DNA from 3 places in the Bacillus sp. 5RYD7K genome. Region 3 is predicted to be linked to each of the others. Evidence: a T-box and tRNA genes for the amino acid it is inferred to sense, from the RefSeq annotation. Region 3 holds a T-box; the other regions hold tRNA genes.
The links. A T-box is a leader RNA that pairs with one kind of tRNA and senses whether it is charged. The one in region 3 lies ahead of thrS (threonine--tRNA ligase), so its partner is inferred to be a tRNA-Thr.
Positions count from the first base shown of each region.

Region 1: it has a tRNA-Thr gene. The T-box ahead of thrS (threonine--tRNA ligase) is inferred to sense a tRNA for this amino acid. The anticodon was not compared.
Region 2: it has a tRNA-Thr gene. The T-box ahead of thrS (threonine--tRNA ligase) is inferred to sense a tRNA for this amino acid. The anticodon was not compared.

Region 1 covers NZ_CP191200.1:675,481-685,523, reverse strand. The annotation lists gene kbaA (KinB-signaling pathway activation protein) at 1-275, shown strand, start outside; gene pdaB (polysaccharide deacetylase family sporulation protein PdaB) at 277-1,041, opposite strand; rRNA gene ACQE26_RS03330 (16S ribosomal RNA) at 1,383-2,932, shown strand; rRNA gene ACQE26_RS03325 (23S ribosomal RNA) at 3,107-6,035, shown strand; rRNA gene rrf (5S ribosomal RNA) at 6,087-6,202, shown strand; tRNA gene ACQE26_RS03315 (tRNA-Asn) at 6,248-6,322, shown strand; tRNA gene ACQE26_RS03310 (tRNA-Thr) at 6,325-6,397, shown strand; tRNA gene ACQE26_RS03305 (tRNA-Gly) at 6,901-6,975, shown strand; tRNA gene ACQE26_RS03300 (tRNA-Arg) at 6,985-7,061, shown strand; tRNA gene ACQE26_RS03295 (tRNA-Pro) at 7,078-7,154, shown strand; rRNA gene ACQE26_RS03290 (16S ribosomal RNA) at 7,518-9,067, shown strand; rRNA gene ACQE26_RS03285 (23S ribosomal RNA) at 9,242-10,043, shown strand, end outside.
Region 2 covers NZ_CP191200.1:643,925-653,967, reverse strand. The annotation lists gene murQ (N-acetylmuramic acid 6-phosphate etherase) at 1-810, opposite strand, end outside; gene ACQE26_RS03195 (GNAT family N-acetyltransferase) at 890-1,366, opposite strand; gene ACQE26_RS03190 (2-thiouracil desulfurase family protein) at 1,384-1,836, opposite strand; tRNA gene ACQE26_RS03185 (tRNA-Glu) at 2,017-2,088, shown strand; tRNA gene ACQE26_RS03180 (tRNA-Val) at 2,092-2,167, shown strand; tRNA gene ACQE26_RS03175 (tRNA-Thr) at 2,173-2,245, shown strand; tRNA gene ACQE26_RS03170 (tRNA-Tyr) at 2,264-2,348, shown strand; tRNA gene ACQE26_RS03165 (tRNA-Gln) at 2,353-2,424, shown strand; gene sigW (RNA polymerase sigma factor SigW) at 2,655-3,218, shown strand; gene rsiW (anti-sigma-W factor RsiW) at 3,232-3,849, shown strand; gene cdaA (diadenylate cyclase CdaA) at 4,025-4,846, shown strand; gene cdaR (CdaA regulatory protein CdaR) at 4,839-6,278, shown strand; gene glmM (phosphoglucosamine mutase) at 6,296-7,642, shown strand; gene glmS (glutamine--fructose-6-phosphate transaminase (isomerizing)) at 8,074-9,876, shown strand.
Region 3 covers NZ_CP191200.1:2,825,903-2,835,945, reverse strand. The annotation lists gene ggt (gamma-glutamyltransferase) at 1-712, shown strand, start outside; gene ACQE26_RS14455 (MFS transporter) at 759-1,934, opposite strand; gene ACQE26_RS14450 (ArsR/SmtB family transcription factor) at 2,074-2,376, opposite strand; gene thrS (threonine--tRNA ligase) at 2,408-4,336, opposite strand; T-box leader at 4,388-4,612, opposite strand; gene ACQE26_RS14440 (LysR family transcriptional regulator) at 4,972-5,838, opposite strand; gene ACQE26_RS14435 (zinc-binding dehydrogenase) at 5,957-6,937, shown strand; gene gltD (glutamate synthase small subunit) at 7,356-8,837, opposite strand; gene gltB (glutamate synthase large subunit) at 8,854-10,043, opposite strand, start outside.

The DNA.
Region 1 (10,043 bases), 1.8 Mb from region 3:
TGTTTTTTGGTGAGCGGGATGACTCGATTGCAGGGTTTGTCTGGCTTCCGCTTGCTCTTCTTGCTGTCGGCCTGTTGACGGCGTATATAAAACAAAAGCAGTCCTCAAAAAATACGTTCGTTTCATCATTATTTTTAATGGTCGTTATTACAGCGCTTGAATGGGTTCCTGCGTTAAGGGTGAATAATGAGGACTGGCTTTATTTGATGCTGATTCCGCTGATGGGCTGCAACGCATTTCAGCTTCTAATGCTGCCGAAGTTTGCCCAGAGGTAGCCTATTTCACTTCTGATGACTTGACATCAGTATTTGCGATCAGATCACCGACAGTCACGTTTTTAAGACCCTTTTGCTTTAAATTGTGAATGATGGCGGGGAGCGCTTCTTCCGTTTGCGTTGCTGAATCAGAAGCGTGCAGCAGAACAATGTCGCCGCCTTTTATATGACTGTTTACATTTTCAATGATCTTATCAGGGCCGGGATTTCTCCAATCCTGTGAGTTAATGCTGTAATGAACCACTGAATAGTGGTACTGCTGTGCAATGGTAAGAACCTTTTTATTAAATTGTCCGGTCGGCGGGCGGAGTAAATGAACATTCTTCACACCCATTTTCTTAAATGCTGTCTGGGCTCTAAGGATGTCCTTCTTGATGTCTTGATCCTCTAGACTGGTATAGTTCTTATACGCATAGCCCATGCTTCCGATTTGATGCCCGTCTTTAATCATACGTTCGACTGTGTCCGGGTGCCGTTCCGCCCAAGAAGCTGACAGAAAAAAAGTGGCGTTTTTAATGCCGTTTGCCTTTAGCGCGTTCAGAATCGGAACCGCCTTTTCATCGCCCCAGCTGATATCGAATGTTAATGCCACTTCGTCTAATTTCGTCTCCCCTTTAGAAATCGCTTTTGGACCGTTATCAGTTAAAAATACAGGAAGGGGGACAGCTCTCTGTATATAAAAAAAGCTGGCTGCTGCAAATGCGGCAATAATAATAATAAGCAGCTGTTTTATCCTTTTGATGTGCCACACGTAGAAGTGGTTCACTGATGACGCCTCCTTATCTTGTCCATGCTTGATTACATCGTATGCCGCAGCGGAGATGAATATAACGAATTATAGTTTTAAAAAAAGATGAAAAAAACACTTGCTATATTTAGCGGGTGCATGGTATATTATTAAACGTCGCTGATGAACAGCAGACAAAACAAAAAGCTTAGAAAACGACTTGAAAAAAGTTGTTGACATAAAAGAAGCTGAGTGGTAAGATAATAAAGCTGCTTCAACAAGCAGTAATGATCTTTGAAAACTAAACAAGACAAAACGTACCTGTTAATTCAAAGTTTTAAATAAATCGCACAGTGATGTGCGTAGTCAGTCAAACTACTTTATCGGAGAGTTTGATCCTGGCTCAGGACGAACGCTGGCGGCGTGCCTAATACATGCAAGTCGAGCGGACAGATGGGAGCTTGCTCCCTGATGTTAGCGGCGGACGGGTGAGTAACACGTGGGTAACCTGCCTGTAAGACTGGGATAACTCCGGGAAACCGGGGCTAATACCGGATGGTTGTTTGAACCGCATGGTTCAGACATAAAAGGTGGCTTCGGCTACCACTTACAGATGGACCCGCGGCGCATTAGCTAGTTGGTGAGGTAACGGCTCACCAAGGCGACGATGCGTAGCCGACCTGAGAGGGTGATCGGCCACACTGGGACTGAGACACGGCCCAGACTCCTACGGGAGGCAGCAGTAGGGAATCTTCCGCAATGGACGAAAGTCTGACGGAGCAACGCCGCGTGAGTGATGAAGGTTTTCGGATCGTAAAGCTCTGTTGTTAGGGAAGAACAAGTGCCGTTCAAATAGGGCGGCACCTTGACGGTACCTAACCAGAAAGCCACGGCTAACTACGTGCCAGCAGCCGCGGTAATACGTAGGTGGCAAGCGTTGTCCGGAATTATTGGGCGTAAAGGGCTCGCAGGCGGTTTCTTAAGTCTGATGTGAAAGCCCCCGGCTCAACCGGGGAGGGTCATTGGAAACTGGGGAACTTGAGTGCAGAAGAGGAGAGTGGAATTCCACGTGTAGCGGTGAAATGCGTAGAGATGTGGAGGAACACCAGTGGCGAAGGCGACTCTCTGGTCTGTAACTGACGCTGAGGAGCGAAAGCGTGGGGAGCGAACAGGATTAGATACCCTGGTAGTCCACGCCGTAAACGATGAGTGCTAAGTGTTAGGGGGTTTCCGCCCCTTAGTGCTGCAGCTAACGCATTAAGCACTCCGCCTGGGGAGTACGGTCGCAAGACTGAAACTCAAAGGAATTGACGGGGGCCCGCACAAGCGGTGGAGCATGTGGTTTAATTCGAAGCAACGCGAAGAACCTTACCAGGTCTTGACATCCTCTGACAATCCTAGAGATAGGACGTCCCCTTCGGGGGCAGAGTGACAGGTGGTGCATGGTTGTCGTCAGCTCGTGTCGTGAGATGTTGGGTTAAGTCCCGCAACGAGCGCAACCCTTGATCTTAGTTGCCAGCATTCAGTTGGGCACTCTAAGGTGACTGCCGGTGACAAACCGGAGGAAGGTGGGGATGACGTCAAATCATCATGCCCCTTATGACCTGGGCTACACACGTGCTACAATGGACAGAACAAAGGGCAGCGAAACCGCGAGGTTAAGCCAATCCCACAAATCTGTTCTCAGTTCGGATCGCAGTCTGCAACTCGACTGCGTGAAGCTGGAATCGCTAGTAATCGCGGATCAGCATGCCGCGGTGAATACGTTCCCGGGCCTTGTACACACCGCCCGTCACACCACGAGAGTTTGTAACACCCGAAGTCGGTGAGGTAACCTTTATGGAGCCAGCCGCCGAAGGTGGGACAGATGATTGGGGTGAAGTCGTAACAAGGTAGCCGTATCGGAAGGTGCGGCTGGATCACCTCCTTTCTAAGGATTTTAACGGAATATAAGACCTTGGGTCTTATAAACAGAACGTTCCCTGTCTTGTTTAGTTTTGAAGGATCATTCGATTCTTCGAGATAATGTTCTTTGAAAACTAGATAACAGAAGTAATTCACATTCAATTGTAATGCAAGAAATCACGTAGTGATTCTTTTTAACGGTTAAGTTAGAAAGGGCGCACGGTGGATGCCTTGGCACTAGGAGCCGATGAAGGACGGGACGAACACCGATATGCTTCGGGGAGCTGTAAGCAAGCTTTGATCCGGAGATTTCCGAATGGGGAAACCCACCACTCGTAATGGAGTGGTATCCATATCTGAATACATAGGATATGAGAAGGCAGACCCGGGGAACTGAAACATCTAAGTACCCGGAGGAAGAGAAAGCAAATGCGATTCCCTGAGTAGCGGCGAGCGAAACGGGATCAGCCCAAACCAAGAGGCTTGCCTCTTGGGGTTGTAGGACACTCTGTACGGAGTTACAAAAGAACGAGGTAGATGAAGAGGTCTGGAAAGGCCCGCCATAGGAGGTAACAGCCCTGTAGTCAAAACTTCGTTCTCTCCAGAGTGGATCCTGAGTACGGCGGAACACGTGAAATTCCGTCGGAATCCGGGAGGACCATCTCCCAAGGCTAAATACTCCCTAGTGACCGATAGTGAACCAGTACCGTGAGGGAAAGGTGAAAAGCACCCCGGAAGGGGAGTGAAATAGATCCTGAAACCGTGTGCCTACAAGTAGTCAGAGCCCGTTAACGGGTGATGGCGTGCCTTTTGTAGAATGAACCGGCGAGTTACGATCCCGTGCAAGGTTAAGCAGAAGATGCGGAGCCGCAGCGAAAGCGAGTCTGAATAGGGCGCATGAGTACGTGGTCGTAGACCCGAAACCAGGTGATCTACCCATGTCCAGGGTGAAGTTCAGGTAACACTGAATGGAGGCCCGAACCCACGCACGTTGAAAAGTGCGGGGATGAGGTGTGGGTAGGGGTGAAATGCCAATCGAACCTGGAGATAGCTGGTTCTCTCCGAAATAGCTTTAGGGCTAGCCTCAAGGTAAGAGTCTCGGAGGTAGAGCACTGATTGGACTAGGGGCCCCTACCGGGTTACCGAATTCAGTCAAACTCCGAATGCCGATGACTTATCCTTGGGAGTCAGACTGCGAGTGATAAGATCCGTAGTCGAAAGGGAAACAGCCCAGACCGCCAGCTAAGGTCCCAAAGTATACGTTAAGTGGAAAAGGATGTGGAGTTGCTTAGACAACCAGGATGTTGGCTTAGAAGCAGCCACCATTTAAAGAGTGCGTAATAGCTCACTGGTCGAGTGACTCTGCGCCGAAAATGTACCGGGGCTAAACGTATCACCGAAGCTGCGGACTGTTCTTCGAACAGTGGTAGGAGAGCGTTCTAAGGGCTGTGAAGCAAGACCGGAAGGACTTGTGGAGCGCTTAGAAGTGAGAATGCCGGTATGAGTAGCGAAAGACGGGTGAGAATCCCGTCCACCGAATGCCTAAGGTTTCCTGAGGAAGGCTCGTCCGCTCAGGGTTAGTCGGGACCTAAGCCGAGGCCGAAAGGCGTAGGCGATGGATAACAGGTTGATATTCCTGTACCACCTCCTCACCATTTGAGCAATGGGGGGACGCAGGAGGATAGGGTAAGCGCGGTATTGGATATCCGCGTCCAAGCAGTTAGGCTGGGAAATAGGCAAATCCGTTTCCCGTGAAGGCTGAGCTGTGATGGCGAGCGAATTATAGTAGCGAAGTTCCTGATTCCACACTGCCAAGAAAAGCCTCTAGCGAGGTGAGAGGTGCCCGTACCGCAAACCGACACAGGTAGGCGAGGAGAGAATCCTAAGGTGATCGAGAGAACTCTCGTTAAGGAACTCGGCAAAATGACCCCGTAACTTCGGGAGAAGGGGTGCTCTGTTAGGGTGCAAGCCCGAGAGAGCCGCAGTGAATAGGCCCAGGCGACTGTTTAGCAAAAACACAGGTCTCTGCGAAGCCGTAAGGCGAAGTATAGGGGCTGACGCCTGCCCGGTGCTGGAAGGTTAAGAGGAGCGCTTAGCGTAAGCGAAGGTGCGAATTGAAGCCCCAGTAAACGGCGGCCGTAACTATAACGGTCCTAAGGTAGCGAAATTCCTTGTCGGGTAAGTTCCGACCCGCACGAAAGGCGCAACGATCTGGGCACTGTCTCAACGAGAGACTCGGTGAAATTATAGTACCTGTGAAGATGCAGGTTACCCGCGACAGGACGGAAAGACCCCGTGGAGCTTTACTGCAGCCTGATATTGAATGTTGGTACAGCTTGTACAGGATAGGTAGGAGCCTTGGAAACCGGAGCGCCAGCTTCGGTGGAGGCATCGGTGGGATACTACCCTGGCTGTATTGACCTTCTAACCCGCCGCCCTTATCGGGCGGGGAGACAGTGTCAGGTGGGCAGTTTGACTGGGGCGGTCGCCTCCTAAAAGGTAACGGAGGCGCCCAAAGGTTCCCTCAGAATGGTTGGAAATCATTCGCAGAGTGTAAAGGCACAAGGGAGCTTGACTGCGAGACCTACAAGTCGAGCAGGGACGAAAGTCGGGCTTAGTGATCCGGTGGTTCCGCATGGAAGGGCCATCGCTCAACGGATAAAAGCTACCCCGGGGATAACAGGCTTATCTCCCCCAAGAGTCCACATCGACGGGGAGGTTTGGCACCTCGATGTCGGCTCATCGCATCCTGGGGCTGTAGTCGGTCCCAAGGGTTGGGCTGTTCGCCCATTAAAGCGGTACGCGAGCTGGGTTCAGAACGTCGTGAGACAGTTCGGTCCCTATCCGTCGCGGGCGCAGGAAATTTGAGAGGAGCTGTCCTTAGTACGAGAGGACCGGGATGGACGCACCGCTGGTGTACCAGTTGTTCTGCCAAGGGCATCGCTGGGTAGCTATGTGCGGACGGGATAAGTGCTGAAAGCATCTAAGCATGAAGCCCCCCTCAAGATGAGATTTCCCATTCCGCAAGGAAGTAAGATCCCTGAAAGATGATCAGGTTGATAGGTCTGAGGTGGAAGTGTGGCGACACATGGAGCTGACAGATACTAATCGATCGAGGACTTAACCATTTTTGAATGTATGCTTACTGTTATCTAGTTTTGAGAGAACACTCTCAATGGTTTGGTGGCGATAGCGAAGAGGTCACACCCGTTCCCATGCCGAACACGGAAGTTAAGCTCTTCAGCGCCGATGGTAGTCGGGGGTTTCCCCCTGTGAGAGTAGGACGCCGCCAAGCTTTTTGTTTTATCTACCATGTTTTTGTTTATGAAGCTTATAATATTCCGCAGTAGCTCAGTGGTAGAGCTATCGGCTGTTAACCGATCGGTCGTAGGTTCGAGTCCTACCTGCGGAGCCATTGCTTCCATAGCTCAGCAGGTAGAGCACTTCCATGGTAAGGAAGAGGTCAGCGGTTCGAGCCCGCTTGGAAGCTTATCTAAATACGTTGATCTGAAGCAGTTTCCGCGCGTTATGAAACTGTTATTTTTGTATTTAAATAGGCAAAGACCCTGTTACTGCTCTCCGCAGAAATTAAGGTGAAAATATAACAGCAGCCTTCTTAGGAAGTCTGCTTTCTTCATTTTCAAAGAGATATGGCTCCCGTGATATAAATAGCATAATTAGGTTAACTTAATTGTATGTATAATAGATCTAAGTAGTTTAATTTCTTGAATGGCCAAGTTCTGACCCAGAGAACGAAGTTTTCTTTTTTGCAGCCTTAGGTTAGTACAGATTTAGATTATTATTAAATTGTTAAACGGTATTGACTTTTATCAAAACCCTGATATAATTACTTTTGTCATAATGCACTGTATGAATTTCCGGATATGCTTTTGCTTTAGATTAAGCAGAGAGCTACACCGGTTGGAGCATAACTGAGTTTTCCTTTTTCTGATGCTGTTGTTTTTATTTTGAACAGTTCATTATTTATTTCTTGCGGAAGTAGTTCAGTGGTAGAACATCACCTTGCCAAGGTGGGGGTCGCGGGTTCGAATCCCGTCTTCCGCTCCATTTATTTTTGCGCCCGTAGCTCAATTGGATAGAGCGTTTGACTACGGATCAAAAGGTTAGGGGTTCGACTCCTCTCGGGCGCGCCATAATGCACTTGAAAATCGGGAAGTAGCTCAGCTTGGTAGAGCACATGGTTTGGGACCATGGGGTCGCAGGTTCGAATCCTGTCTTCCCGACCATTCTCAAACTTTAAGATAATGTACTGATTATATTTTTTCTCTTTATTTCAAAAAACACTTGATTTATAGAGAGATAGCATGGTATATTATTAAACGTCGCTGATGAACAGCAGACAAAACAAAAAGCTTCGAAAACGACTTGAAAAAAGTTGTTGACATAAAAGAAGCTGAGTGGTAAGATAATAAAGCTGCTTCAACAAGCGGTGATGATCTTTGAAAACTAAACAAGACAAAACGTACCTGTTAATTCAAAGTTTTAAATAAATCGTACAGCGATGTGCGTAGTCAGTCAAACTAAGGTCTGCACGATGCAGATCACACAGACGTTACTGCAGGATGCAGTGAACTTAGTCTGTGATCCATTTATCGGAGAGTTTGATCCTGGCTCAGGACGAACGCTGGCGGCGTGCCTAATACATGCAAGTCGAGCGGACAGATGGGAGCTTGCTCCCTGATGTTAGCGGCGGACGGGTGAGTAACACGTGGGTAACCTGCCTGTAAGACTGGGATAACTCCGGGAAACCGGGGCTAATACCGGATGGTTGTTTGAACCGCATGGTTCAGACATAAAAGGTGGCTTCGGCTACCACTTACAGATGGACCCGCGGCGCATTAGCTAGTTGGTGAGGTAACGGCTCACCAAGGCGACGATGCGTAGCCGACCTGAGAGGGTGATCGGCCACACTGGGACTGAGACACGGCCCAGACTCCTACGGGAGGCAGCAGTAGGGAATCTTCCGCAATGGACGAAAGTCTGACGGAGCAACGCCGCGTGAGTGATGAAGGTTTTCGGATCGTAAAGCTCTGTTGTTAGGGAAGAACAAGTGCCGTTCAAATAGGGCGGCACCTTGACGGTACCTAACCAGAAAGCCACGGCTAACTACGTGCCAGCAGCCGCGGTAATACGTAGGTGGCAAGCGTTGTCCGGAATTATTGGGCGTAAAGGGCTCGCAGGCGGTTTCTTAAGTCTGATGTGAAAGCCCCCGGCTCAACCGGGGAGGGTCATTGGAAACTGGGGAACTTGAGTGCAGAAGAGGAGAGTGGAATTCCACGTGTAGCGGTGAAATGCGTAGAGATGTGGAGGAACACCAGTGGCGAAGGCGACTCTCTGGTCTGTAACTGACGCTGAGGAGCGAAAGCGTGGGGAGCGAACAGGATTAGATACCCTGGTAGTCCACGCCGTAAACGATGAGTGCTAAGTGTTAGGGGGTTTCCGCCCCTTAGTGCTGCAGCTAACGCATTAAGCACTCCGCCTGGGGAGTACGGTCGCAAGACTGAAACTCAAAGGAATTGACGGGGGCCCGCACAAGCGGTGGAGCATGTGGTTTAATTCGAAGCAACGCGAAGAACCTTACCAGGTCTTGACATCCTCTGACAATCCTAGAGATAGGACGTCCCCTTCGGGGGCAGAGTGACAGGTGGTGCATGGTTGTCGTCAGCTCGTGTCGTGAGATGTTGGGTTAAGTCCCGCAACGAGCGCAACCCTTGATCTTAGTTGCCAGCATTCAGTTGGGCACTCTAAGGTGACTGCCGGTGACAAACCGGAGGAAGGTGGGGATGACGTCAAATCATCATGCCCCTTATGACCTGGGCTACACACGTGCTACAATGGACAGAACAAAGGGCAGCGAAACCGCGAGGTTAAGCCAATCCCACAAATCTGTTCTCAGTTCGGATCGCAGTCTGCAACTCGACTGCGTGAAGCTGGAATCGCTAGTAATCGCGGATCAGCATGCCGCGGTGAATACGTTCCCGGGCCTTGTACACACCGCCCGTCACACCACGAGAGTTTGTAACACCCGAAGTCGGTGAGGTAACCTTTATGGAGCCAGCCGCCGAAGGTGGGACAGATGATTGGGGTGAAGTCGTAACAAGGTAGCCGTATCGGAAGGTGCGGCTGGATCACCTCCTTTCTAAGGATTTTAACGGAATATAAGACCTTGGGTCTTATAAACAGAACGTTCCCTGTCTTGTTTAGTTTTGAAGGATCATTCGATTCTTCGAGATAATGTTCTTTGAAAACTAGATAACAGAAGTAATTCACATTCAATTGTAATGCAAGAAATCACGTAGTGATTCTTTTTAACGGTTAAGTTAGAAAGGGCGCACGGTGGATGCCTTGGCACTAGGAGCCGATGAAGGACGGGACGAACACCGATATGCTTCGGGGAGCTGTAAGCAAGCTTTGATCCGGAGATTTCCGAATGGGGAAACCCACCACTCGTAATGGAGTGGTATCCATATCTGAATACATAGGATATGAGAAGGCAGACCCGGGGAACTGAAACATCTAAGTACCCGGAGGAAGAGAAAGCAAATGCGATTCCCTGAGTAGCGGCGAGCGAAACGGGATCAGCCCAAACCAAGAGGCTTGCCTCTTGGGGTTGTAGGACACTCTGTACGGAGTTACAAAAGAACGAGGTAGATGAAGAGGTCTGGAAAGGCCCGCCATAGGAGGTAACAGCCCTGTAGTCAAAACTTCGTTCTCTCCAGAGTGGATCCTGAGTACGGCGGAACACGTGAAATTCCGTCGGAATCCGGGAGGACCATCTCCCAAGGCTAAATACTCCCTAGTGACCGATAGTGAACCAGTACCGTGAGGGAAAGGTGAAAAGCACCCCGGAAGGGGAGTGAAATAGATCCTGAAACCGTGTGCCTACAAGTAGTCAGAGCCCGTTAACGGGTGATGGCGTGCCTTTTGTAGAATGAACCGGCGAGTTACGATCCCGTGCAAGGTTAAGCAGAAGATGCGGAGCCGCAGCGAAAGCGAGTCTGAATAGGGCGCATGAGTACGTGGTCGTAGACCCGAAACCAGGTGATCTACCCATGTCCAGGGTGAAGTTCAGGTAACACTGAATGGAGGCCCGAACCCACGCACGTTGAAAAGTG
Region 2 (10,043 bases), 1.8 Mb from region 3:
CGTTTTGACATGGCTGCCTGCGGCCTCAAGGGTTTCTTTTGCTTTATCGTACGGAACGCCCGTAATGCTTTGGATAATGCCGATTGCCCGTTCTTTCAATTTTTCGTTGCTGACATGAACGTCCACCATTAAATTTTCGTACACTTTGCCGCTTTTAATCATCACGGCCGTGGAAATCATGTTCAGAATCATTTTATGTGCCGTCGCGGCTTTCATTCGTGTTGACCCTGTAATCACTTCGGGGCCGACGACGACTTCAATGCTGTGATCGGCAAAGGTGCTGATCAATGAGTGCTTATTGCATGTGAGCGCGACGGTTTTGGCGCCGATTGTTTTTGCGTATTTCAGCGCACCGGCCGCATACGGTGTGCGCCCGCTTGCAGCGATGGCAATCACGGTGTCTTCAGCGGTAAGGCCGATCGTTTTGAGATCGAGAGCGCCGGTTTCCTCGCTGTCTTCTATGCCTTCAGCCGCTTGCAAAAAGGCGTCTGCCCCTCCGGCCATCAGACCGATGACGGTGCCGGGACTTACGCTGTATGTAGGCGGGCATTCAACCGCATCAAGTACACCAAGTCTGCCGCTTGTGCCCGCTCCCGCATAAATCAGCCTGCCGTTTCGCCGCAAAGACTGATGGGCAAATTGAACGGCAATTTCAATATCAGGCAGCACCTGCTGAACGGCGTCCGCCACTTTGAAGTCCTCTTGGTTAATGATGCGGAGGATTTCCATCGTGTCTGCTTGATGGATTGAAGCGGTCTGCGGATTTCTTGTTTCTGTGGTCAATCTGTGAATGTTAAGCCGGTCTGTCATGAATGTACCCTCCCAAGTCGTTATTACTTGAAGTATATGGGCTTCTGAATATATGTTTCAAGAAAAAAATCAAACGCTTTCACAAAAAAAGATGCAGAATGTGCTGTTCGCCGATGGGGCCGATCCTGCGACGCCCTTTATCAATAAAACCGGAAGACTGGTACAGGTTCTTTGCGCGATGATTGCGATGGTTCACTGCAAGCACGATTTCGTCACACCAAGGAAAATAATTTGCGGCAAAAGCGGGGAGCTGCAGCATCGCTTGTTTGGCATAACCTTTTTCTTGCTGCCGCGCATCTATGGACAGTGCGCTCAGTAAAATGGCAGACACGCTGTTCGAATATGGAGCTATGGTTTCCTTTGAGGTATGTAAAATGAAAAAACCGACGGGGGTGTCTTCTTTTAAAATGACTGTAGGATAGCGCTCCCGGATGACAAGAGCCTGCGGCAGTACATCCTTCGGGAGAGCTGTGAACATTTTATCTTCTTCACTGAGTACAAACCCGTTCAGGCCGTCTGCATGCTCCGGTTTATAAAAGGATAGGGCTGCAACCATGATATCTACTCTCCTTTTTATAGTTGATCCAGTTCATTTTCTGATAACACGCGGCAGCCTGCCCGTTTTAATAGAGCGGAAGTGATGCCGTCCCCGATTATCTTTTTCCCGGAGAAAGTGCCGTCATAGATGAAGCTGCTGCCGCAGGACGGACTGTTTTCTTTAAGGATGACCGCTGCGGCGCCTATTTCTTTTGCGTATGCTAACGTTTTTTCCGCGCCGTCTATATATAAAGATGTAACGTCTTCACCTGATGCCGTTACGATTCTTGCTGTTCCGTTCAGCACGTCTTCGCCCGTGCCGCCGATGATTTCCGCCGGTTCGCGGGGAGTGGTGAAGCCGCCCAAAAGTTCGGGGCAGACCATAACAGCTTTCTTTTCCTCTACGAGTCTGCGGATTTTTTCCGAGGCGGCGTGGGAGCCGTTATACCTGCATTCGATACCGCCGAGACAAGAGCTGACTAAGATCATCTGTGTCCATTCCCTTCAATATTTTGATACTTTCATCTTAAATGAAATAAGAGAGAAGGGACGAGTTTTTCAGTTAAAAAACGGGTAAAAAAGTTTGAAAATAAAAAAAATAAATTTTCTCTTTACAAAAGGGGTATAACCTGTATATAATAACTTTTGTCAGCTCGACGCGGACATAACGGCCCGTTGGTCAAGCGGTTAAGACACCGCCCTTTCACGGCGGTAACACGGGTTCGAATCCCGTACGGGTCATATGGAGGATTAGCTCAGCTGGGAGAGCATCTGCCTTACAAGCAGAGGGTCGGCGGTTCGAGCCCGTCATCCTCCACCATATTTGCCGGCCTAGCTCAATTGGTAGAGCAACTGACTTGTAATCAGTAGGTTGGGGGTTCAAGTCCTCTGGCCGGCACTGTTTTCCAAAAAATACGGAGGGGTAGCGAAGTGGCTAAACGCGGCGGACTGTAAATCCGCTCCCTCAGGGTTCGGCAGTTCGAATCTGCCCCCCTCCACCATTTTTGGGCTATAGCCAAGCGGTAAGGCAACGGACTTTGACTCCGTCATGCGTTGGTTCGAATCCAGCTAGCCCAGTCTCAGACACCTTTTGTATAAGGGTGTCTTTTTTTATCGGTATTTTTTCTCGAATTCTGATTGTTCATCAGATATACTATTTTTAAGCTGCTGTTAAGGCAGTATATTCTGTATTTTCCATCTACACCCTGCCTGAAATTTGGTAAAATAAATGTAATAAAAAAAATGAAACCTTTTAAAACAATCAACGTATAGATACAGACCGGTGAAGGGCAGAGGTAAGATAAAACATGGAAAACCTGATTAAAAAAAGAATCAAGCAAGTCAAAAAAGGCGATCAAAATGCGTTTGCGGAAATCGTTGACCTTTATAAAGATAAGATTTACCAGCTTTGCTACCGCATGCTCGGCAATGTCCACGAAGCGGAAGATATTGCGCAGGAAGCTTTCATCAGAGCGTATGTCAATATCGACAGTTTCGACATCAACAGAAAGTTTTCAACGTGGCTTTACAGAATTGCGACCAACCTGACCATTGACCGTATCCGCAAGAAAAAGCCTGATTATTATCTGGACGCAGAAGTGGCGGGCGCAGAGGGGCTGACGATGTATTCGCAGATCGCCGCGGACGGGGTTCTCCCTGAAGACGCCGTGTTGTCATTGGAGCTTTCGGACACAATTCAGAAAAAGATTTTAAAGCTGCCTGACAAGTACAGAACGGTTATTGTATTAAAGTATATTGATGAACTCTCTTTAATTGAAATCGGGGAGATTCTGAATATCCCTGTCGGCACCGTCAAGACAAGGATACACAGAGGCAGAGAGGCTCTTAGAAAACAATTAAGGGATCTTTAAGTGGGGTGATGAAATGAGCTGTCCTGAACAGATCGTGCAGCTTATGCATAAGCATCTTGATGGAGATATCCTTCCTGAAGATGAAGACGTATTAAAACAACATTTGCGGTCATGCGGGAATTGCAAACGGCATTTTCATGAAATGGAGAAATCCGTAGCGCTCGTCCGGAGCACATCGCATGTCACAGCCCCTGCTGATTTTACTGCCAAAGTTATGGCGAATCTTCCAAAAGAGAAAAAACGCGCTTCTGTAAAACGATGGATCAAAACTCATCCGATAATTGCAGCCGCGGCGGTTTTTGTGATTTTAATGGGCGGCGGTTTTTTTAACAGCTGGCATAACGACCACAATTTCAGTGTGTCAAAGCAGCCGAACCTTGTCGTGCAGAATCACACGGTCACCGTCCCTGAAGGCGAGACCGTAAAGGGCGATGTCACAGTAAAAAACGGCAAGCTGGTCATTAAAGGGAAAGTCGACGGCGACGTGACCGTGGTTAACGGAGAAAAATACATGGCCTCAGCCGGACAAGTCACCGGGCAGATTGAAGAAATTAACGAATTGTTTGACTGGGTCTGGTACGAACTGAAAACAGCGGGTCAGGGCGTCGTGAGTGCTTTAGACTCCGATTAAAGATGAGTAAAGCGTATAATCGCTTTACTCTTTTTTTACGCAGCACCGCGCTGGCTGATTTCACTTGATAAATCAAAATGTGGTATAATGAGCACGCTATATGATGTACATATTGCTCATGCAGCACAATTCATAACAAAAAAACGAAATGACTGAATTCTTGGAGGACGAGGAAATGGCTTTTGAGGACATCCCATTTTTGCAATACCTCGGCAATGCCGTTGATATTCTCCTTGTTTGGTATGTGATATATAAATTAATCATGGTCATACGCGGAACGAAAGCGGTTCAGCTTTTAAAAGGAATCGTCGTCATCGTGTTGGTCCGGATGGCCAGTTCATATTTGGGACTCAGTACGCTTCAGTGGCTGATGGACCAAGCGATAACATGGGGATTTTTAGCGATCATTATTATATTCCAGCCTGAGCTGAGACGGGCGCTTGAACAGCTCGGACGGGGCCGGTTCTTTTCAAGGAGCGGCACCCCCGTGGAGGAAGCGCAGCATAAGACAATTGAAGCGATTACAAAATCAATCAGCTACATGGCGAAACGCCGCATCGGCGCCCTCATCGCCATTGAGCGCGACACGGGAATGGGCGATTATATTGAGACGGGCATCCTGCTTAATGCGCAGGTCAGCTCGGAGCTTTTGATTAATATCTTCATTCCGAATACGCCGCTGCACGATGGAGCGGTCATTATGAAAAATAACGAGATCGCGGCGGCTGCCTGTTATCTGCCGCTTTCTGAAAGCCCGTTTATTTCAAAGGAGCTGGGGACGCGGCACAGAGCGGCTGTCGGCATCAGTGAAGTGACGGACAGCTTAACCATTATCGTATCTGAAGAGACGGGCGCCATCAGCGTGGCCAAAAACGGAGACCTTCACAGAGAATTGACGGAAGAAGCACTGAAAGAAATGCTTGAAGCTGAGTTTAAGAAAAACGCCAGAGATACTTCTTCTAACCGCTGGTACTGGAGGGGCAAGAAAAATGGATAAATTCTTAAACAACCGCTGGGCTGTAAAGATCATTGCATTGCTCTTTGCGCTCCTGCTTTATGTTGCGGTTAACAACAACCAGGCGCCGACTCCGAAAAAGCCGGGGGAATCCTTTTTTCCGACATCAACGACTGACGAGGCTACGCTTACTGATATTCCTGTAAAAGCATATTATGATGAAGCGAATTACGTGGTCACCGGCGTGCCTCAGACCGTAAATGTCACGATTAAAGGATCGACAAGCGCGGTGAAAAAGGCGAGACAGACGAAGAATTTTGAGATATACGCCGATATGAACAAGCTGAAGACCGGGACTCATAAGGTCGAATTGAAGGCGAAAAATGTATCGGACGGACTGACGATATCCATTAACCCGTCAGTCACGACGGTTACGATTCAGGAAAAAACGGCTGAGAGTTTTCCGGTTGAAGTTGAATACTACAATAAAAGCAAAATGAAAAAGGGGTATACGCCCCAGCAGCCGATCATCAGCCCGAAAAACGTACAGATTACGGGTTCGAAAAATGTGATTGACAACATTTCGCTTGTCAAAGCATCCGTGAACCTTGAAAATGCAAATGAAACCATTGATAAGGAAGTGAAGGTGACCGTCTATGACAAAGACGGCAACGCACTTCCTGTTGATGTTGAACCGTCAGTCATCAAAGTGACGGTTCCCGTGGCCAGTCCGAGCAAAAAGCTCCCTTTCAAAATCGAAAGGAAGGGAAGTCTTCCTGACGGGGTGAGCATTGCAAGCATTGACTCGAATCCGAGTGAGGTGACGGTTTACGGCCCGCAGGACGTACTGGATTCACTTGAGTTTATCGACGGCGTATCTCTTGATTTAGGCAAAATTGATAAAGATACGGATATAGATGCCGACATCCCGCTTCCTAAGGGTGTGACAAAGGTGTCACCGGGGAAAATTACGCTTCATGTTAAGGTGGACAGTGAAGACAAAAAGGATTTTGACAATGTTGCAATCAAGACGGTCGGATTGGGAGGCTCGCAGCAGATTGAGTTTCTCGACCCAGAATCGCGGGCGATAAATATTACGGCCAAAGGCTCTCCGGCCAACATTAAGGCGCTGAAAAAGTCGGACATTGAACTGTACGCCAATGTCTCAGACTTAGAGGACGGAGTGCATTCTGTAAAGCTTGCAGTAAACGGACCGCAAAACATCACATGGTCCCTGTCCAAAGACACGGCTAAAATCAAGCTGACTTCTAAGAAAAACACAAGTTCAAATAAAAATAACGGCGGCTCCGCCGATTCCGGCAATAATGACGGCACAAGCGGAGACGCAGACAAAGACAAGAACAAGAACCGGGAAGACGACACTGACAGCGATCAGAATAAAAGTCAAAACCAGGATCAAAATCAAGACCAGGATGAAGGCGGATCAAGCGCTGATTCATCTTCAACAGAATGAAAAAGGAGCGATACAAAATGGGCAAGTATTTTGGAACAGATGGTGTAAGAGGTGTTGCCAACAGCGAGCTTACGCCAGAGCTGGCCTTTAAAGTGGGGCGTTTTGGCGGTTATGTCCTGACCAAAGATAAACAGCGCCCGAAAGTGCTGATCGGCCGTGATACACGCATCTCCGGACATATGCTGGAGGGAGCCCTTGTCGCCGGACTTTTATCGATCGGAGCTGAAGTGATGCGCCTCGGCGTCATTTCTACACCGGGGGTATCCTATTTAACGAAAGCCATGGATGCTGAGGCGGGCGTCATGATTTCCGCTTCTCACAATCCCGTACAGGATAACGGAATTAAATTTTTCGGAGGAGACGGCTTTAAGCTTTCTGATGAGCAGGAGGCCGAGATTGAACGTCTCATGGATGAACCGGAAGATAAGCTGCCGAGACCGACAGGCGCGGATCTCGGGCTTGTGAACGATTATTTCGAAGGTGTTCAAAAATATCTGCAATTTTTAAAGCAGACGGCCGACGAAGATTTCACGGGTATTCATGTAGCGCTTGACTGCGCCCATGGTGCGACATCTTCCATTGCGACTCACCTTTTTGCCGATCTTGATGCTGACGTGTCTACAATGGGAACGTCTCCGAACGGATTAAATATCAATGACGGCGTCGGTTCTACACATCCGGAAGCGCTGAGTGCTTTCGTCAAAGAAAAAAACGCCGACATCGGCCTTGCATTTGACGGCGACGGTGACCGCCTCATTGCCGTTGATGAAAAAGGAAACATTGTCGACGGCGATCAGATCATGTACATATGCGCGAAGTATTTGAAATCAGAGGGCCGTCTCAAAGATGATACCGTCGTATCAACCGTGATGAGCAATCTCGGTTTCTACAAAGCGCTTGAAAAAGAAGAAATCAAAAGCGTTCAAACGGCAGTCGGAGACCGCTATGTCGTAGAAGCGATGAAAAAAGACGGCTACAATGTCGGCGGCGAGCAGTCAGGGCACCTTATTTTCCTTGATTACAACACTACCGGTGACGGTCTTTTGTCCGCGATCATGCTTGTGAATACGCTGAAGGCGTCCGGCAAAACCCTTTCAGAGCTTGCGGCTGAAATGAAAAAATTCCCGCAGCTTTTAGTAAATGTGAAAGTGACGGATAAATATAAGGTGGAAGAAAACGCTAAGGTGAAGGCCGTTATTTCTGAAGTGGAAAAAGAAATGAACGGAGACGGCCGGATATTAGTGCGTCCGTCAGGCACCGAGCCGCTCGTCCGCGTGATGGCGGAAGCGAGAACAAAAGAGCTTTGTGACGAATATGTCACAAAAATCGTGGATGTCGTGCGGACAGAAATGGGAGCGGAGTAACGAAGTTTATAAACAGAGAGCGAACAAGACAAGTGCGACCAGCATAATATGATAGTAAACATGATGCCGGGGCGGCAAAAAATAATTGACCGTCCTTGGCACATGCTGTAAAATCAAGCTTGTCCGGCCTTTGTTTTTCACTTGCAGGGAAGGCGGAATTGTTTGCATCTTTTATAATTACAGCGCCCGAACTAAGCGCCCGAAAAACGGCTTAGTTGACGAGGATGGAGGTTATCGAATTTTCGGCGGATGCCTCCCGGCTGATTCATTTAGATCACAGCCGTAAGGATTTCTTCAAACCGGAGGGGCGACTCTCCGAACAAAGGGAAATCACATGATCTTCCAAAAAAACATGTGGGAGGGGACGATTGAAAGTCCCCTTGTAATTCGGCTTTCTTCGTCTCCTTTTACACCTTTAGGAGGAAGAAAAAATGTGTGGAATTGTAGGTTATATCGGTCAGCTTGATGCGAAAGAGATTTTGTTAAAAGGATTAGAGAAGCTTGAGTACCGCGGCTATGACTCTGCCGGTATCGCTGTGGCGAACGAGCAGGGCGTGCATGTGTACAAAGAGAAAGGCCGCATCGCCGACCTTCGTGAAGTGGTGGACCCCGCGGTTGAATCTCAAGCGGGAATCGGCCATACACGCTGGGCGACTCACGGCGAACCAAGCTTCCTGAACGCTCACCCGCATCAAAGCGCACTCGGCCGCTTTACACTTGTTCACAATGGTGTGATCGAGAACTATGTTCAGCTGAAGCGCGAATATCTTGAAAACGTTGAACTGAAAAGCGACACGGACACTGAAGTCATCGTTCAAATGATCGAGCAATTTGTGGCGGGAGGTCTTAATACAGAAGAAGCGTTCCGAAAAACACTCACTCTGTTAAAAGGCTCTTACGCGATTGCATTATTTGACGGCGAAAACACAGACACCATTTTCGTTGCAAAAAACAAAAGCCCTCTGTTAATCGGTCTTGGAGATACGTTTAACGTCGTGGCATCTGATGCGATGGCTATGCTTCAAGTAACGAATGAATACGTTGAGCTTTTGGATAAAGAAATGGTGATCGTGACAAAAGACGAAACCGTGATTAAAAACCTTGACGGTGAAGTCATGACACGTGCGTCTTATATCGCTGAGCTTGACGCCAGTGATATCGAAAAAGGCACATACCCTCACTACATGTTAAAAGAAACGGATGAGCAGCCGCTTGTTATGCGCAAAATCATCCAAATGTATCAGGACGAAAATGGCAGACTGGCTGTGGCCGGCGATGTCGCTGACGCCGTGGCGGAAGCGGACCGCATTTATATCGTGGCTTGCGGAACGAGCTACCATGCCGGTCTTGTCGGGAAACAATATATTGAAATGTGGGCAAACGTCCCGGTTGAAGTGCATGTAGCGAGTGAATTCTCTTACAACATGCCGCTTCTGTCTAAGAAACCGCTCTTTATCTTCCTTTCTCAAAGCGGAGAAACAGCGGACAGCCGCGCCGTGCTTGTTCAAGTCAAAGCGCTGGGCCACAAAGCGCTGACAATTACAAACGTTCCGGGATCCACGCTTTCCCGTGAAGCGGATTACACATTGCTTCTCCATGCAGGCCCTGAAATCGCGGTTGCATCAACAAAAGCGTATACGGCTCAGATTGCCGTGCTTGCGATCCTTGCATCAGTTGCGGCAGAACGCAACGGCGTTGATATCGGCTTTGATTTAGTCAAAGAATTAGGTATCGCGGCAAATGCCATGGAAGCTCTCTGCGACCAGAAGGACGAAATGGAAATGATCGCGCGTGAGTACCTGACTGTTTCAAGAAACGCTTTCTTCATCGGCCGCGGCCTCGACTACTTCGTATGTGTCGAAGGCGCCCTGAAGCTGAAAGAGATTTCTTACATTCAGGCGGAAGGCTTCGCCGGCGGCGAGCTGAAGCACGGAACAATCGCCCTGATCGAAGAAGGAACACCGGTCTTTGCACTGGCGACACAAGAACACGTCAACCTGAGCATCCGCGGAAACGTGAAGGAAGTCGCAGCCCGCGGCGCCAACACTTGCATCATCTCGCTGAAAGGCTTAGAAGACGCAGACGACAGATTCATCCTGCCGGAAGTCAACCCTGCACTTGCTCCGCTGGTTTCTGTTGTACCATTGCAGCTGATTGCTTACTACGCTGCACTGCACCGCGGCTGTGACGTTGATAAACCGCGCAACCTTGCGAAGAGTGTGACTGTGGAATAATATATTTAACCCCTTTGGTTATTAGCCAGAGGGGTTTTTTAATGCGGAAATGAGAAATCCATACTCTTTGCGATTTTAAGGAAATCCCCGTTTATATATTGAAAAGGAATAACACCTGTTTTATAATACGAGATGCATTTCAGTTAACATCCATAAATGTAATCATT
Region 3 (10,043 bases):
GAATCCAGATTATATCAATGCCCGCAGACAGCTGATAGATATGAATAAAGTGAATAAAAAACCGAAAGCCGGCGATCCTTGGGCTTATCAGGAAGGCTCTGCAAACTATAAACAAGTCGAACAGCCGACTGATAAACAAGAGGGTCAAACGACTCACTTCACGGTAACCGATCGCTTCGGCAATGTTGTATCTTATACAACAACGATTGAACAGCTGTTCGGTTCCGGCATTATGGTTCCCGGATATGGCGTTGTTTTGAACAATGAATTAACAGACTTCGACGCGGTGCCGGGCGGCGCAAATGAAGTGCAGCCGAATAAACGTCCGCTCAGCAGCATGACTCCGACCATTTTATTTAAAAATAACGAACCCGTCCTGACTGTCGGCTCCCCCGGCGGAGCAACGATTATTTCTTCCGTTCTGCAAACGATCCTGAACAAAGTCGAGTACGGCATGGATCTGAAAGCGGCAGTCGAAGAACCGAGAATTTACACAAACAGCATGACGTCCTATCGTTATGAAAAAGGAGTGCCGGAAGAAGCCCGCACAAAACTGAACGAAATGGGGCATAAATTCGGCAGCAGTCCGGTTGATATCGGAAACGTGCAAAGCATCCTGATCGATCGTGAAAACGGCACCTTCACCGGCGTTGCCGACTCCAGCCGAAACGGAGCCGCAATCGGCGTAAACTTGAAGAAATGTGAAAAATAACAAAACAAAAAGCCTCATTTCTCAAACTGAGAAACGAGGCTTTTGTTTATTCGGCACTGTATTCGGATGAGGTTTTTTCAGACATTAACAACATAAGTGAAAGTACGCCGCACATCGCAATGACAACACCGCCTGCACCAATCCATGTCACTGACGCAAGAGACAGATGAGTGACAACAATGCCCCCGATACCTGCCCCGGCAGCCATCGCCAGCTGCATCATAGACTGGTTGAGGCCAAGTAATACACCTGATGATTCCGGCTCCATCGTTGCCAAATGATATTGCTGAGCCGGCCCGGATGACCAGGCGGAAAAGGACCAAAATATAAGCACTGCCGCCGCTCCGGCAGCAGAATGTGTAACAAAGGGCAATAACATGAGCATGATAGCATGAAGCGCCATTCCGCCGGTTAATGTGAGACGCGCCCCCCATTTGTCTGCGCTGAAACCGCCCGCTTTAGAGCCGGCAAGACTCGCAACCCCGAAAATAAGCAGCAATGTGCTCAGCATTCCGCTGCTGATATGAGTAACGTTCAGTAAAAACGGCGAAAGGTACGTATACGCAACCGAATAGCCTCCAAGCCAAAAAAACGTGATGGCCAGGCCGACAGCCACTTTTCGTTTCTTCAAAAAAGAAAGCTGCTGAATGAGCGGCACGGGTTTATCTCCTTTTATCTCAGGCAGCGCGAAACGTATAATCAGCATGGCAATGGTTCCGAGTGCCGCAATACCGGCGAAAACCATCTTCCAGCCGAAAGCTTCAGACACGGTTCTTCCGATCGGAACACCGATAATGAGCGCAGCCGTAAATCCCATAATGACTGACGCAAGAGAGCTTGCCTGCTTTCCCGGAGGAGCGATTTTTGCTGCGATCGTAAGCGCGGTTACCACCACGGTTCCCGCTCCAAGCGCCATGATCACCCGCGCTCCCGCAAATAAGCCGAATCCCTGCACAAGGAAAGAAATGATATTTCCGATAACAAACAGCCCCAGAGCATAGATCATAAGCTTCCTTCTGTCCAGCCTTGCTGTCAGAACCATCACGACAGGCGTTCCGATTGCATAAACGAGTGAAAAAATTGTAATCAGCTGCCCTGCCGCTGCCACAGTGACGCCCAAAGAACCTGCAATTTTATCAAGCACTCCGGATATCACATATTCAGAGGTCCCAACTAAAAAGCTGATAATCGCTAAAATGTAAACCTTCCATGTATTTTTCATCTGATACACTCCTTCATTGATGATTTATATAAAGATATATTGGGATATATCGATATAAAGGATTAAAACAGAAACAAATCGCAATATGTCGATATGTAATCAGAAAAAGAAACTGAATCCCTCTTCAAAGGATTCAGCCCTACATTTCGCGCTGAAAATAATCGGCCATCGCCTTTATCGCTTCTTCATCTCTTTTATAATAGGTATATTTGCCGATCCGTTTCGTTTGGATAAGGCCCGCCCGCTGAAGGATGGAAAGATATTGAGACGCCGTTGACTGTGTCATCTGAAGCTTATCGGTGATCTGACTTACACATACTCCGATTTCATTCATATCAATGCCATCATGCGGGGCGAAGTGACGGTCCGGCTCTTTCAGCCATTGTAAAATCTCAAGCCGGGACTCATTAGACAACGCTTTAAAAACATCAATAGGTTTCATACGTTTTATTATATCGTGATTTTGCGATATGTCAATGTCGATTTACTTGAATCTCTTGTTTTGTTTCATTTATGATCCGGGAAACAAAATCACCCACACTCTCTTCAAATGTGTTTTCCCGTCCGTATTGTCTTACCTGTACAGATTGATGGCGGCACTCATGATCACCCACAACAGCAATATACGGTATTTTTTTCATTTGTGCTTCTCTGATTTTATACCCGAGTTTTTCATCCCGCTGATCAAGCTCAGCCCTGATACCCGCGTTCTTCAGCTTCCGGTGCGCCTGTTCTGCGCAGTCCCGGTGTGCGGTATTTGATACCGGGATGATTTTTGCCTGTACCGGAGCAAGCCATAAAGGGAACGCTCCCCCGAAATGTTCAGTAATGATTCCGAAAAATCTGTCAAGAGATCCGAATACCGCCCGGTGAATAACAACAGGACGGACTTTTTGATTTTTTTCATCAATATATGTTAAATCAAATTTCTCCGGCATTTGAAAATCGAGCTGGACAGTAGCGCATTGATGGCTTCGATTCAGCGCATCTTTTATATGAATATCAATTTTCGGGCCGTAAAATGCGCCATCCCCCCGATTAAACCGAAAATGATATCCCTGTTCTTTTAATACTTTCTCTAGTGCGCTCTCAGCTCGGTTCCACAAATGTTCGCTTCCCATGTAATTGTCCGGTCTTGTTGACAGCTCAATATCATAGGAAAAACTGAATGCGGTGTACACCTCGTGAATCAGCTGAAGCGCTGAAGTGATTTCGCTCTCGATCTGATCAGGCGTTACAAAAATATGCGCATCATCCTGGCAAAAGGACCTGACGCGAAGCAGGCCATTGAGCGCCCCGCTGAATTCGTGACGGTGCACCTGGCCGAATTCAGCCATCCGAATCGGAAGATCGCGATAAGAACGAAGCTTTTCTTTAAAAATGAGCATGTGGCCGGGACAGTTCATCGGCTTTAACGCGAAGCGCTGATGATCGGCTTCTGAGAAATACATATTCTCTTTATAATGATCCCAATGGCCTGATTGCTCCCAAAGACGCTGGTTCATCATCATAGGTGTGCGCACTTCCTGATAATGATAGGCATCCTGCTTTGAACGCAGAAATGATTCAAGCGTATTTCGGATGAACTGACCGTTCGGCAGATAAAAAGGCATACCCGGCGCTTCTTCTGAAAACATAAAAAGCTGTAATTCCGCTCCCAATTTTCGATGATTTCTCTTCTCCGCCTCTTTTATCAGCTGAAAATGCCTGTTCAGCTCCTTTTTTGAAGAAAATGCCTTCCCATAAATGCGCTGCAGCATTTTTTGATTGCTGTCGCCCCGCCAATAAGCCCCTGACACATGAGTAAGCGAAAAAGCTTTTATCTGACCGGCAGACGCCAAGTGCGGCCCCCGGCATAAATCAATGAAGTCGCCCTGACGGTAAATACTGATTGTATCATGATGCGGAATATCGGCTAAAAGCTCGAGCTTCAGCGGCTCGTGAGCAAACAGATGCTCTGCCTCTTCTCTGGAGATTTCTTCTCTGATGATTTCCGGATTTTCAGAAATGATTCGGTTCATCTCTTTTTCAATGACGGCCAATTCTCTTTCTGTAATCGTTTCATTCATGTCAAAATCATAATAAAAGCCATTCTCAATAACGGGACCGGTCCCTAAACAGACCTTCGGATACAGACGTTTTACCGCTTGCGCCAATACATGCGCTGCTGTGTGTCTCATCACTCCCAGCCCCTCTTCAGACTGAAAACTGCACAGTTCAATTTCAGCGTCTTCATGAATGCTTCTTCTAAGGTCATATAACGATCCGTTCACCTTGCCGGCGGCTGACGCCTTTTTCAAACCCGGACTGATTGATTGGGCAATCTCTTCTAACGTAACACCTTTCTGGTATTCTTTTTGTTTCCCGTCAGGAAAAGTAATGACAATGTGCGGTTTCTTCACGGTCTGATCTCTCCTTTATTTTTAAGAAAATAAAAACACACTCATCCCAAAGCAAGGGGCGAGTGTGTGTCAGACCCGCGGTTCCACCCAAATTCCCGCCACTTTAAGCGGCGGCTCATTGTTGCCGTAACGCGGCTGTACGGTATCGGCTGCTTTCGTTCACCGATACAGCTCAAAAGGCGGTAAGCTCATTCTTCGTGCCGGGAAGGTCTCAGCCTTGCCTCCCCTCTCTGTATGGCCGGTTCGAATGACTCATGTCCTTATCATTGCCATTTTTCTTATCAACATAAAAACACACTCATCCCAAAACAAGGGACGAGTGTGTGTCAGACCCGCGGTTCCACCCAAATTCCCGCCACTTCAAGCGGCGGCTCATTGTTGCCGTAACGCGGCTGTACGGTATCGGCTGCTTTCGTTCACCGATACAGCTCAAAAGGCGGTAAGCCCACTCTTCGTGCCGGGAAGGTCTCAGCCTTGCCTCCCCTCTCTGTATGGCCGGTTAAAATGACTCATGTCCTTATCATTGCAGATTCTTTATCCGAAAAAACTTTCTTTTATTATACATAAATTTCCGCGAAAAGAAAGTTTTTTAAAAAAAATCGTAAAAATTCGGCATATTCAGCTGTCCTGTTACGTCATCTTCCATGCGGTAACGCTTTTAATCCATTCAGCAGTTCTTCAAACGCCGATGTCAAAAATAAATCACGCCGGTAGATGAATGATATATTCATATCCCGAAAACGTTCAGGGAGCTGATGATGAAAAAGATTTTCCCGTTTTTGAAAATAACGGGCGGCTGACGCAGGCAAAAAGGAAACACCCAGCCCTGCCTGCACCGCTCCAATAATGGCTTCCAGCGTTCCGAATTCAATGATTTTATGTTCAGGCACTGCTTCCTCTTTCAATATATTTTTTATTTTTCGGCGGTGCGAACAGCCGGCGGCAAAAAACAGAATCGGCTCTCGCAGCAGGCTTTGCAAGCTGCCTTCCAGCACATTTGAAACCACGATCAATTCTTCTTGGAATACGGCGGATTGTTTAAGGTCTTCGTGTTCAACCGGCCCATAAACAAAAGCCCCGTCCAGCTCATACTGCAGGACGCGCTGCACTAAGGTATGTGTATCACCGGTCGACAGTGACAGCTGTACTTTCGGATATCGTCTGCAATACTCCGTGAAAAATTGAGGGAGATGGACGGCTGCAGCCGTTTCTAAAGAACCGATGCGGAGCGGACCGTTCGGATGTCCTGCCTCTTGCGTGTTTTTTTGCGCCTCATATAGCAGCTGCAGAATTCTGTCTGCATCTTTCAATAAGCTTTCACCTGCTGGCGTCAGCGTCATTCCCCGATTCGTCCGGTAAAACAGCTGTGTTTGTAATTGCCGTTCCAGCTGCTGAATCCGGTTTGTCACATTTGATTGAACATAATGCAGACTTTCGGCCGCCTTTGAAATACTGCCTTTGCGGGCGACAGTCTGAAAAATCTTTAAGTCTCCGCTTTCCATGTAAGGACACCTTCTTGCTATGATTTTTATTGATAGCCGGCTATCAATTTTCCTTCATTTACTGCAGCTGTTACAGCCTGTAAAATTTTTCTCATCAACCATAAAGGAGAGAAAAATAATGGATGCCATTATCATACACGAAAATAGCTTTCATTTCAGGCAGACACCTGACAAACATCCAGGGAACGGAGAAGTCAAAATAAAGCTGAAAACAGCCGGATTAAACCATCGCGATTTGTTTTTAATGAAAAGCCACGAAATCGGAAACCAAAAATTCATTCTCGGTTCAGATGGCGCGGGAATCGTAACTGAAATAGGACACGGCGTCTGTTCTCATTTACTGCATGCGGAAGTCATCATCAACCCGGTGCTGAATTGGAAGACTGTTAAGGATGTACCAGCCGTCCCTGATATTTTAGGCGGTCCAAGCGACGGAACTTTTTCACCTTATGTCATCGTTCCTGCGGAAAATGCCATTGTAAAACCCGATCATCTGACATGGGAGGAAGCGGGCGTGCTGCCATTATCAGCATTAACCGCTTATCGCGCCTTATTTACAAAAGGACAATTGAAAAAGGGCGAACACCTTATCCTTCCGGGCATCGGGAGCGGCGTGGCAACATACGCCTTACGAATGGCAAAAGCAATCGGAGCGACAGTCAGCGTCACCTCCCGCAGCGAAAACAAAAAACAAACCGCACTGTCATACGGTGCAGACCGGGCAATTGACAGTTACGGCGACTGGAATGAAGCGCTGAATGGCAAAAAAGCAGATATCATACTTGACGGTGTCGGTCCCGCTTTATATCAACACTACCTTGACATTATGAAACCGAATGGCCGGATCGTAACATTCGGTGCCAGTTCAGGTGATCAGCTCGGATTTCCTATTCGCTCGCTGTTTTTTCCGCAGATTCATATTCTCGGTACATCAATGGGAAGCAATGAGGAATTCGCGCAAATGCTGGAATTGATAAAACGCTGCGGCATCCGCCCCATTATCGACCGTATGTACCCTCTAAGAGAAGCAGCCGATGCCATTAAGAGAATGCAGGAAGGACGGCAGTTCGGCAATATCGGCTTTCATATAGATGTCTAAAAAGAGGAGCGGACCCTTCCAGGAGCCTTTCCGCTCTGACATACTCTTGATATTATTTCTTTCAAATAAAAAAGTGTTTTCCCGGTTTTTAAAACTTTTCGATGATACAGCCACACGACGGGTAAAGTGCCCGTCAATAAAATAAAATGGGAAAGCACAGGAAATGGCCTTTAAACGGCGCCGTCCGATGCTTGCACAGCGCTTCCAGATCACTTATGTCAGCACAATCCTTTACGTAACGTTTTGGAGGCAGCTATCAAAACAGGCCTTCTGAACGTTCACCGATTTGAAACTGCTGAACGGAAGAACAAATAATACGGCGCTCTGTTTCAGAAAGCAGATCATGTTAACAGTTCAGTTCCATGACATATGAAAAAACCGGCTGAGCCCAGCCGGTTCTATAATTAATCCCCTTTATTTACGGTAAAACAGTGCTCCCCATTAAATAACTGTCGACTTCGCGCGCTGCTTCCCGGCCTTCATTAATCGCCCATACAATCAGGCTTTGGCCTCTTCTCGCATCCCCTGCGGCGAAAACACCGTCAACATTCGTTTTATAATCCCCATATGCCGCCTGAATTTTATGATTTGCCGAATCGACACCAAACTGCTTCAATAATGGCTGTTCAGTTCCTTCAAAACCGATGGCGATAAACACCAGCTGAGCAGGCCATACTTTTTCCGTTCCGGGCAGTTCATGAAATTCATACTTACCGAATTCATTTCTGACTTTTTCCATTTGGATGGTGTGGATCTCTTTTAAGCGGCCTTGTTTATCGGCCACCATTTTTGTCGTCTGAATTGAATATTCTCTCGGATCTTTGCCGAACTTTGCCTGCGCTTCTTCATAGGCGTATTCAAGGGTGAAGACGTGCGGCTGTTCAGGCCACATATTGTCATTCGTGCGCGTCTGAGGAAGTTTAGGATGTTTTCCGAACTGATGCACGCTGCGCGCTTTTTGGCGCAGCGCGGTTGCCACGCAGTCAGCTCCTGTGTCTCCCCCGCCGATCACGATGACGTCTTTTCCTTTAGCGTCTATAAATTGTTTATCTTTGAAGTTGGAATCTAAATAGCTTTTCGTCGCCAGTGTTAAATAATCCATTGCGTAATGGACGCCTTTTGCTTCCCGGCCTTCAATCAGCAGATTGCGCTGCTTTTGGGCGCCTGTGCACAAAATGACGGCATCAAATTGTTCTTTGAGCTCATCAGCCGTTATGTCAACGCCGATTTCGGTATTTGTCACAAAATCTATACCTTCCTGCGTCAAAAGCTTAATACGGCGTTCGACGACATTTTTCTCAAGCTTCATGCTCGGAATGCCGTACATCAGCAGGCCGCCGGCTCTGTCAGCACGTTCATAGACCGTTACGGAATGACCGGCTTGGTTCAGCTGATCAGCGCTTGCCAGACCTGCCGGGCCTGAACCGACGACAGCGACTTTCTTACCTGTGCGTTTCGCTGGAATTCTCGGCTGAATCCATCCGTTTTCAAAACCTTTGTCAATGATCGTCCGCTCGATGTTTTTAATTGAAACAGCCGGATCTGAAATGGCCAGTGTACAAGATCCTTCACAAGGAGCGGGGCAGACCCGCCCTGTGAATTCAGGAAAGTTATTCGTTTTCAGAAGGCGCTCCAGTGCTTCTTTCCAGCGCCCCCGATAGACGAGGTCATTCCATTCCGGTATTAAATTATAAATCGGACATCCGGATGTAAAACCGTTAATATCAGCGCCGATTTGGCAAAACGGTGTGCCGCAATCCATACACCGTGCCCCCTGCCGCTTTGACGCTTCATCTGAAAATGGAGCCGAATACTCTTTCCAATCTTTTAAGCGAGTGAGAGGGTCCCGCTCAGCCGGTTTTTCTCGTTTTTCTTCCATGAATCCAGTTGGTTTCCCCATGTTCCTCTCCCCTTTCTTACTGCACTACCGCTTGTTTTTGATCTTTAGCCGGCGTTTGGTGAGCCTTTGTGTTGGCTTCAAAAGCATACATAATGGCATCTTCTTCTGATAACCCCGCCGCTTTTTGTTCTTCGATGCTGAGGAGCATTTGTTTATAGTTTTTTGGAATGACTTTGATAAAGGTCTCTGCGGCTTTTTCCCAATTGTCCAGGAGGTCTGCGGCTTTTTTGCTGTTTGTCAGCGCCGCATGCCGTTTGACCATTTCTTTTACTTCTTTGATCTCCGTTTCATCCGTCAGTTTTTCAAATGAAATCATTTCCATGTTGCATTTGCGTTTAAATGCTTTGGCATCATCGCTCAGGACGTATGCGATACCGCCTGACATCCCCGCTCCGAAGTTTTTGCCGACTTCATCGAGGACGACAACCCGGCCGCCTGTCATGTATTCACAGCCGTGATCTCCGATACCTTCTACAACGACATTGACTCCGCTGTTGCGGACCGCAAAACGTTCACCGGCGCGCCCGTTAATGTACGCTTCCCCGCTTGTTGCTCCGTAAAAGGCAACATTTCCGATAATAACGTTCTCATGCGTTTCGCAATTGAAGGCATCAGGCGCTTTCACGATGATTTTTCCGCCTGACAGCCCTTTTCCTACGTAGTCATTTGAATCCCCGGTCAAATGAAGCGTCATCCCTTTAGGGACAAATGCGCCGAAACTCTGTCCGGCTGATCCGGTGAAATGAAGCCTGATCGTATCATCCGGCAGCCCTTCCGCTCCGTAGCGTTTGGAAATTTCACTTCCCGTCACGGTTCCGGCTACGCGATTTGTATTATTGATCTTGATTTCCGCTTCCGCTTCCTGACCGGCTTCAATTGCAGCCTGCACGGCCGGAAGAATTTCCGTCATATCAAGTGACTGGCTGATTTTATGATTTTGCGCAGTCCGGAAAGTGCGCACGCCTTCAGGCTGATACAGCAGCGTGGATAAATCAAGCTGTCCCGCTTTCCAATGCGCTTTTGCACGTTCGCTGACATGAAGAACGTCCGTACGGCCGATCATTTCATCCAGCGTTTTAAAACCTAACTGCGCCATATATTCACGCACTTCTTCCGCGACAAACAGCATGTAATTTACGATATGATCAGGATCGCCCATAAACTTTTTGCGAAGCTCCGGATTTTGCGTCGCGACACCTACAGGAC